Linked DNA regions of Posidoniimonas polymericola. The protein of the gene in region 2 interacts with the protein of the main gene of each other region in a pairwise test. Links are inferred from orthologs where the notes say so. Each region holds a gene or a part of one and is shown on either strand. Other genes may lie near its edges. The genes, in order: rplA and thrS.

The links.
Region 1: the proteins of thrS (region 2) and rplA interact in binary tests that used the Escherichia coli proteins (3 or more experiments, as listed by UniProt). The link is inferred for Posidoniimonas polymericola from one-to-one orthologs.

Annotation. Positions count from the first base shown.
Region 1 is NZ_SJPO01000009.1:19,437-22,486, forward strand. What follows is about bases 249-2,983. They hold rplA (50S ribosomal protein L1), read right to left. Parts: upstream 2,089-2,983; coding sequence 1,408-2,088; downstream 249-1,407. Other genes in these bases: rplL (50S ribosomal protein L7/L12), read right to left, coding at 249-592; rplJ (50S ribosomal protein L10), read right to left, coding at 814-1,338; rplK (50S ribosomal protein L11), read right to left, coding at 2,291-2,716; nusG (transcription termination/antitermination protein NusG), read right to left, coding at 2,768-2,983. Also shown: more of rplL, read right to left, coding at 176-248; more of nusG, read right to left, coding at 2,984-3,050. UniProt on the Escherichia coli protein: One of the primary rRNA binding proteins, it binds very close to the 3'-end of the 23S rRNA. Forms part of the L1 stalk. It is often not seen in high-resolution crystal structures, but can be seen in cryo_EM and 3D reconstruction models.
Region 2 is NZ_SJPO01000010.1:47,943-51,183, forward strand. Bases 1-2,926 are described here. They hold thrS (threonine--tRNA ligase), read right to left. Parts: upstream 2,573-2,926; coding sequence 428-2,572; downstream 1-427. Other genes in these bases: infC (translation initiation factor IF-3), read right to left, coding at 1-131. Outside these bases: Pla123a_RS18730 (PEP-CTERM sorting domain-containing protein), read left to right, coding at 3,172-3,241. UniProt on the Escherichia coli protein: Catalyzes the attachment of threonine to tRNA(Thr) in a two-step reaction: L-threonine is first activated by ATP to form Thr-AMP and then transferred to the acceptor end of tRNA(Thr). The rate-limiting step is amino acid activation in the presence of tRNA.

The DNA.
Region 1 (3,050 bases), on a different replicon or contig from region 2:
CGGATGACGCCCGCCGGCTAGCGCCGGACAGCCGTCTCCCGGATGAGTGCACAACGACGAGCCTCCAAGCACGCGACTTGCACAACCCCCGAGCGGGCAGAGCCCACTCCTTAGAGTGTCGCACAAAGCACATTCTGTGCCAAGAGGCCGCCGCGGCACAACAGCAACCGCGCGGCTACTTGATAACCGCGGTTGCGCCAGCTTCTTCCAGCTCGGCCTTGATCTTCTCGGCGTCTTCCTTCGAGCAGCCTTCCTTGACCTTGCTCGGAACGCCTTCGACCAGGTCCTTGGCTTCCTTCAGACCCAGGCCGGTGATGCCACGGACGACCTTGATCACGCCGATCTTCTTGTCGCCGAAGCTCTCCATCACGACGTCGAACTCGGTCTGCTCTTCGGCAGCCGCCGCGCCGCCACCGTCGCCGGCGGGGCCTGCCATCATCACCGCGCCGCCACCAGCGGCCGGCTCGATGCCGTGCTCATTCTTCAGGTAATCGCTGAGTTCCTTGGCCTCCTTGAGGGTCAGGCCGACAATCTTGTCGCCCATTTCCTTGGTGGCGTCCGAGTACTCCAACACTGCTGCTTCTTCACTCATGGTCTCTTGCCTTGCCTTTCTGCAGGGTTGGCCCCCTCCCCAGGGGGCCCGTGGTCGTTGGTCGCTGAAAAACTCTCGGCTTGGCAATCGCTGCTAGGGCTGCGCCGAAACCGGATGTGACTTGGTTGCCCGCCAAACTCCGCCTCCGGGGAGACCGAGCGGCCTCTGCAGGCCGAACGCTGCAGGCCTGACACGGGCGAGGCCTGAGCGGTGGTCGCGGGCTACTCTTCGTCGCCCTCGCCCTTCTGCTTAATCTGGCTGCCTAGCGAGGCGCCAGGACCAAGCAGCTGAGCGTTGAGCGTCATGCCCGGGCCGAGGATCTGGCCCATCAGGATGCTGAGCTGCTCGCCACGGCTGGGCCACTTGCTGACCGCCGTGACGTCGTCGGCCGAGAGCTTGGCGCCGTCCATCACGCCGCCGCGCGCCTCGAACTCCTCGAAAGCCTTGTCCTTCTTGACCGCGACGATCTCTTTGGCTAGCGAGACAATATCCTCGCCGCCCCAGGCGACCGCCATCGTGCCCTCGGCGCCCTCGAACGCCGGCGCGAGGGTGGTGCCCTCGCTGGCGCGGCGGGCCAGGCTGTTCTTCACCACCATCAGGCTGATGTTCTTCTCACGCAGCCGGCGGCGGAGCACGACGGCGTCGTTCGCTTCCAGCTTGCTGACATCCACCAGCAGGGCGTCGTTGACGCCGTCCCAACGGCTTTTCAGCTCGTCGGTCATCAGTTGTTTGACGTACTTACTCATAAGAGTGACCGGGGGTCAGGGGTTAGCGGACCGGGCGATGGCCCAGGCCATAACCAAAGATCGGGAAGCTTAAACCGCGACGCGGACGCTGGGGCTCATCGTCGCGCTGAGGTGGACGCCCTTCAAGTAGACGCCCTTCACCGCTGCAGGCTTCATGCTGACGATCTTGTCCACAAACGCCTGAACGTTCTCGCTGAGCTTTTCGGGATCGAAGCTCAGCTTGCCGACCGGGGCGTGAATATTGCCACCCTTGTCGTTGCGGAACTCGACCTTGCCGGCCTTGTACTCCGAGACAGCCGTTCCGACGTCGGGCGTCACCGTGCCGGCGCGGGGCGAGGGCATCAGGCCGCGGGGGCCGAGCACCCGGCCAAGCGGGCCGACCAGCTTCATCATGTCGGGCGCCGCAATACAGACGTCGAAGTCGGTCCAGCCGCCGAGGATCTTCTTGGAGAGGTCCTCGTCGCCCACCTCGTCGGCGCCGGCCGCCTTGGCGGCTTCGGCCTGCGGGCCCTTGGCGAAGACCACCACCCGCTGCTCCTTGCCGATGCCGTGCGGCAGGACAATCGAGCCGCGGACGATCTGGTCCGCCTGCGTGTGGTCGATGCCCAAACGCATCGCGATCTCGACCATCTGGTCGAACTTGGTGCCGTCGTAGCCTTTGAGGGTCTTCACCGCATCAGAAAGCGGGAACGCCTCTTTGCTCTTCTGGTTCGCGGCGAGTGCGCGAAAACGTTTCGACTGCTTTGCCATCTTGCTTCACCCCAAAAAATGCGGGAAGTGTGGTCCAAACCGCGGGGATGCCCATCAGGCTCACCCCGCGTCCCACCTTCACTCGTGTGGCTGCGCGACTCAAACGCGATGCCGTAAACTCCTACACCACCACCACTTGCGACTCTAGGCGTGAGGCACGCACCGCCCAAAAACGCGTGGCAGACTCGTAAGTATGCCCGATTTAACCTTCGACCACTAGCCCCATGCTGCGGGCCGTGCCGGCCACCATCCGCGCGGCGTGCTCGACGTCGCGGGCGTTGAGGTCGTTCATCTTGGTCGTGGCGATCTCTTCAAGCTGGGCCTGCGTGACCTTGCCGACCTTGGTCTTGTTCGGCACGCCCGACCCCTTGGCGACGCCGGCCGCCTTTTTTAGCAGCACGGCGGCCGGGGGGCTCTTGCAGATGAAGTCGAAGGAGCGGTCGTTGTAGACGCTCACCACGACCGGGATCATCATCCCGCCGGCTTCCTTCGTGGCGTCGTTGAACGCCTGAACAAACTGGCCAAGGTTGATGCCGTGTTTACCCAGCGCGGTGCCGACAGGCGGCGCGGGGGTCGCCTGACCGCCAGGGATCTGAAACTTTTCTTGTCCGACTAACTGCTTGGCCATGACTGCTGGATGGTAGGAAGTGGTTGGTGTGGGGTGACAGGAAGAACGCCGCTACAGGTTCTCGACCTGCCAGTACTCGAGTTCCACCGGGGTCGGGCGGCCGAAGATGCTGAGCATCACGGTGACCTTGCCGTGGATGTCGTCGATCTTGCTGACCTCGCCCTCGAAACTCTCGAAGTTGCCGTCCTTGACCTTGACCTTGTCCCCCTCCTGGAACGGGATCGCCAGCTTGGGAGCCTCGTCGGTCTCGTCCTCCTCCGTGTGGAGGATCTTGGCGACGTCCTGCGACGCCATCGGAGTGGGCTTGCCGCCGGATCCGGTGAAGTCGCCGATG
Region 2 (3,241 bases):
ACCTCCACCAGGTCCAGCCCTGCTTCGCGGGCCTTAGTAAGCGCCTCCTCTGTATCGATGACTCCGAGCTGTTCGCCCTCGGAGGTGATGACCCGCACCGGGGTCACGCGGATCTGTTCGTTGATACGCAACTGGTTGCGGTCGGGGGTCCGTTCGGCGGGACGGTTTCGAGACAAGCTAACTCCAATGGATTGGGGGATACGTTCGGCCCAGCGACAATCGTCAAGGGTTGGCGTCGCGGGGCGCCTGTTGCGTCCGGTGGGCAGGTTCCGGCCGCTGCCGGAATCGCTTGCCCAGTCCTGAAAGACGCCACGTCACAAGAAGTATTGGCCACAAAGCGGCGGCGCGTCAACTGATCGGCCGCGCCGCTGGGGTAATTAGGAGGGCCGCTCCAGCCGGCTCAGGCCGTCCAGACGCCCCAGTTGGCCTATGAAGCCTCGACCGGGCGCTCACGGACCAGCTTGCGAGCCGATTCGTCGAGCAGTTTGGCGATTGCCTCGTCCAGCGGCATGGCGCCGAGGTCGCCGTCCTGGCGGTCCCGCACCGTGACGGTGCCGTTGTCGCGGTCTTTTTCGCCTACCACCAGCATGTACGGGATCAGCTCCAACTGGGCCTCGCGGATCTTGGCCCCCAGCTTGGCCCCGCGGTAGTCTCCGGCCGCCCGCAGGCCGGCTGCTAGCAGCTTCTGCTCGACCTCACGGCCGTACTCTTCGGACTTCTCGCTGACAGTCAGCACCCGGCACTGTTCCGGGGACAGCCACAGCGGGAACGCGCCGGAGAAGTGCTCGATCAGCACGCCGATGAACCGCTCCATCGAGCCGAGCGGCGCCCGGTGGATCATGACCGGTCGGTGCGGCTTGTTGTCGGGCCCGATGTACTCCAACCCGAACCGGCCCTCACTCGGCAGGTTGTAGTCCAATTGGACGGTGCCGAGCTGCCACTCGCGGCCAATGCAGTCGGTCACGACGAAGTCGATCTTCGGGCCGTAGAATGCCGCCTCGCCCGGCTCGGGCTCGCAGCCTGGCAGGTTCATCTCCTTGGCGACCCGTTCGATGGCCGCTTCGGCACGGTCCCACAGTTCCGCGTCCCCGACGTACTTGCTGCTGTCTGGGTCGCGGAACCCGAGCCGCACTCGGTAGTTAGTCATGCCAAGCGACGCCAGCACGCCTTTGGTCATCTCCAGGCAGCCCCGCACCTCGTCGGCGACCTGATCATCGGTGCAGAAAATGTGGGCGTCGTCCTGGGTGAAGCCGCGCACGCGGGTCATGCCGTTCAGCTCGCCAGACTGCTCGTAGCGGTACACCGAACCAAACTCCGCCAGGCGGATTGGCAGGTCGCGGTAGCTGCGGGGCTTCGACTTGTAGATCATGATGTGGTGCGGGCAGTTCATCGGCTTGAGCAGGTAACGCTCGTGCTCGTGCGCCCAGGCGTCGAGCGCCGCCGCCTTCTCTTCGTGGCTGCCCTGAGCCGGGTACTCACCTTCGTAGCCCAAGACTCTTGCCGCCTGCAGGAGCTTTTCTTCGTCCGATTTCTCGAGATCGTTCTTGCGGAGGCGGTCGACAAACGCGTCGACCAGCTGCCCGGCTTCGTGCTCGCACAGCGGAGGAAACTGGGAATCGCGGTAATACGGAAAGTGGCCGGAGGTCTCGTACAACTCCACGCGGCCGATGTGCGGCGTGTACACCGCCTGGTACCCACGCCGCCGCAGCTCGTCGCGGAGGTAGTCCTCCAGGCACTGGCGGATCGTCGCCCCCTTGGGCAACCACAGGATCAGGCCAGAACCGGCCTTCGAGTCGATAGTGAACAGATCGAGCTGCTTGCCGAGCACGCGGTGGTCTCGCTTCTTCGCCTCCTCCAGACGGTGCAGGTGCTCCTTGAGCTCCTGTCTGTCGAAGAACGCGGTCGCGTACAGACGCTGCAGCTGCTGCCGACTGGCGTCTCCCTTCCAGTAAGCCCCGGCGATACTAAGCAGCTTGAATGCCTTGCCGATGTGCCCAGTGCTGGGGATGTGAACGCCGCGGCACAGGTCGACGAACTCGCCCTGACGATAGAAGGAGACCGACTCTTCTTCGCCGAGGCCCGTCTGCAGGTGCTCGACCTTGAACTCTTGGCCCATCTCTTCGCACAGCTGGACCGAGTCGGCTTTTAGCTGCTCAATGCGTTCGAACGCCAGGTTCTCTTTGATGATCTTCTTCATTTCCGCTTCGATGGCGGCGAAGTCGTCCTCGCTGAGCGCCTTGGGCAGCTGCATGTCGTAGTAAAAGCCGGTATCGGTGACCGGGCCGAATGCTAGCTGGACGCCTTCGTGCAGCCGCATGACCGCCTGAGCCATCACGTGAGCTGCGGAGTGACGCATGATCTCGAGCGCTTCGGGATCACGCTTCGTAAGAATGCGGAGCTGCACATTACCGTCGCCGGGAAGCTGGTACGACAAATCACGCGGCTTGCCATCCACCTCGCCGGCAATCGCTGCCTTCGCCAGCCCCTCTCCGATGTCGAGAGCCACATCGCGGAGGGTGACCGGCTGGTTGAACTGACGTTGGCTGCCATCTGGCAGAGAAATCGTGAGCATCGGAGTGCTTGATTAGCAGAGCAAGTGGTCGGAAAGTGCTATTTGACAGGATCTTACGGCGATTCTCGGGCTAGGGGAAGGGCGTTGGACGTCCAGTGATGCCGCGATCGGAGGATGCGACAAATTGTTGGTCCTGGCGTATTCTTCGGGCTTTGCGGCATCTGGCAATATTCCATGCGATTCCTGTAAAAAAGTGTTCGCTATTTCGGGCGGGCGCGGTAATATGGGGGCTGTGTGAGTCCTTTGGTGCGCATCCCCGTCAATGCGAAGTCGCGACTTCCTGCAAAGTTTCAACGCAGAAGTTTGCGATCTCTACTTGATTCCTGGCGGTGCGGGCGAGAGACTATCGGGGGTGCATGGCATGCACTACCTACATGACTGATCTTCGAAGCTGGTGGGAACGAGTTCCACTGGTTAAAGAGTAAACCACTTCAGAATCTGCATACGTCGGAGTAGATCTAATGTCGTCCTCAATTCGCTCGCTTCTCTCAGGACGGTGTCTTGCCGTCGCTCTCTCTGCGCAGCTACTTCTCGCTTCGGCTGCCTCAGCTTCGTCAATCAACTACGGTGACTTTAGCGATATCCCGCCCGGTGTTGTGATGTACACCGATGTGACGGAATCTTCGAGCACCGACGCAGTGCCTCTTTACGGCGCCCCAGAGATCACCG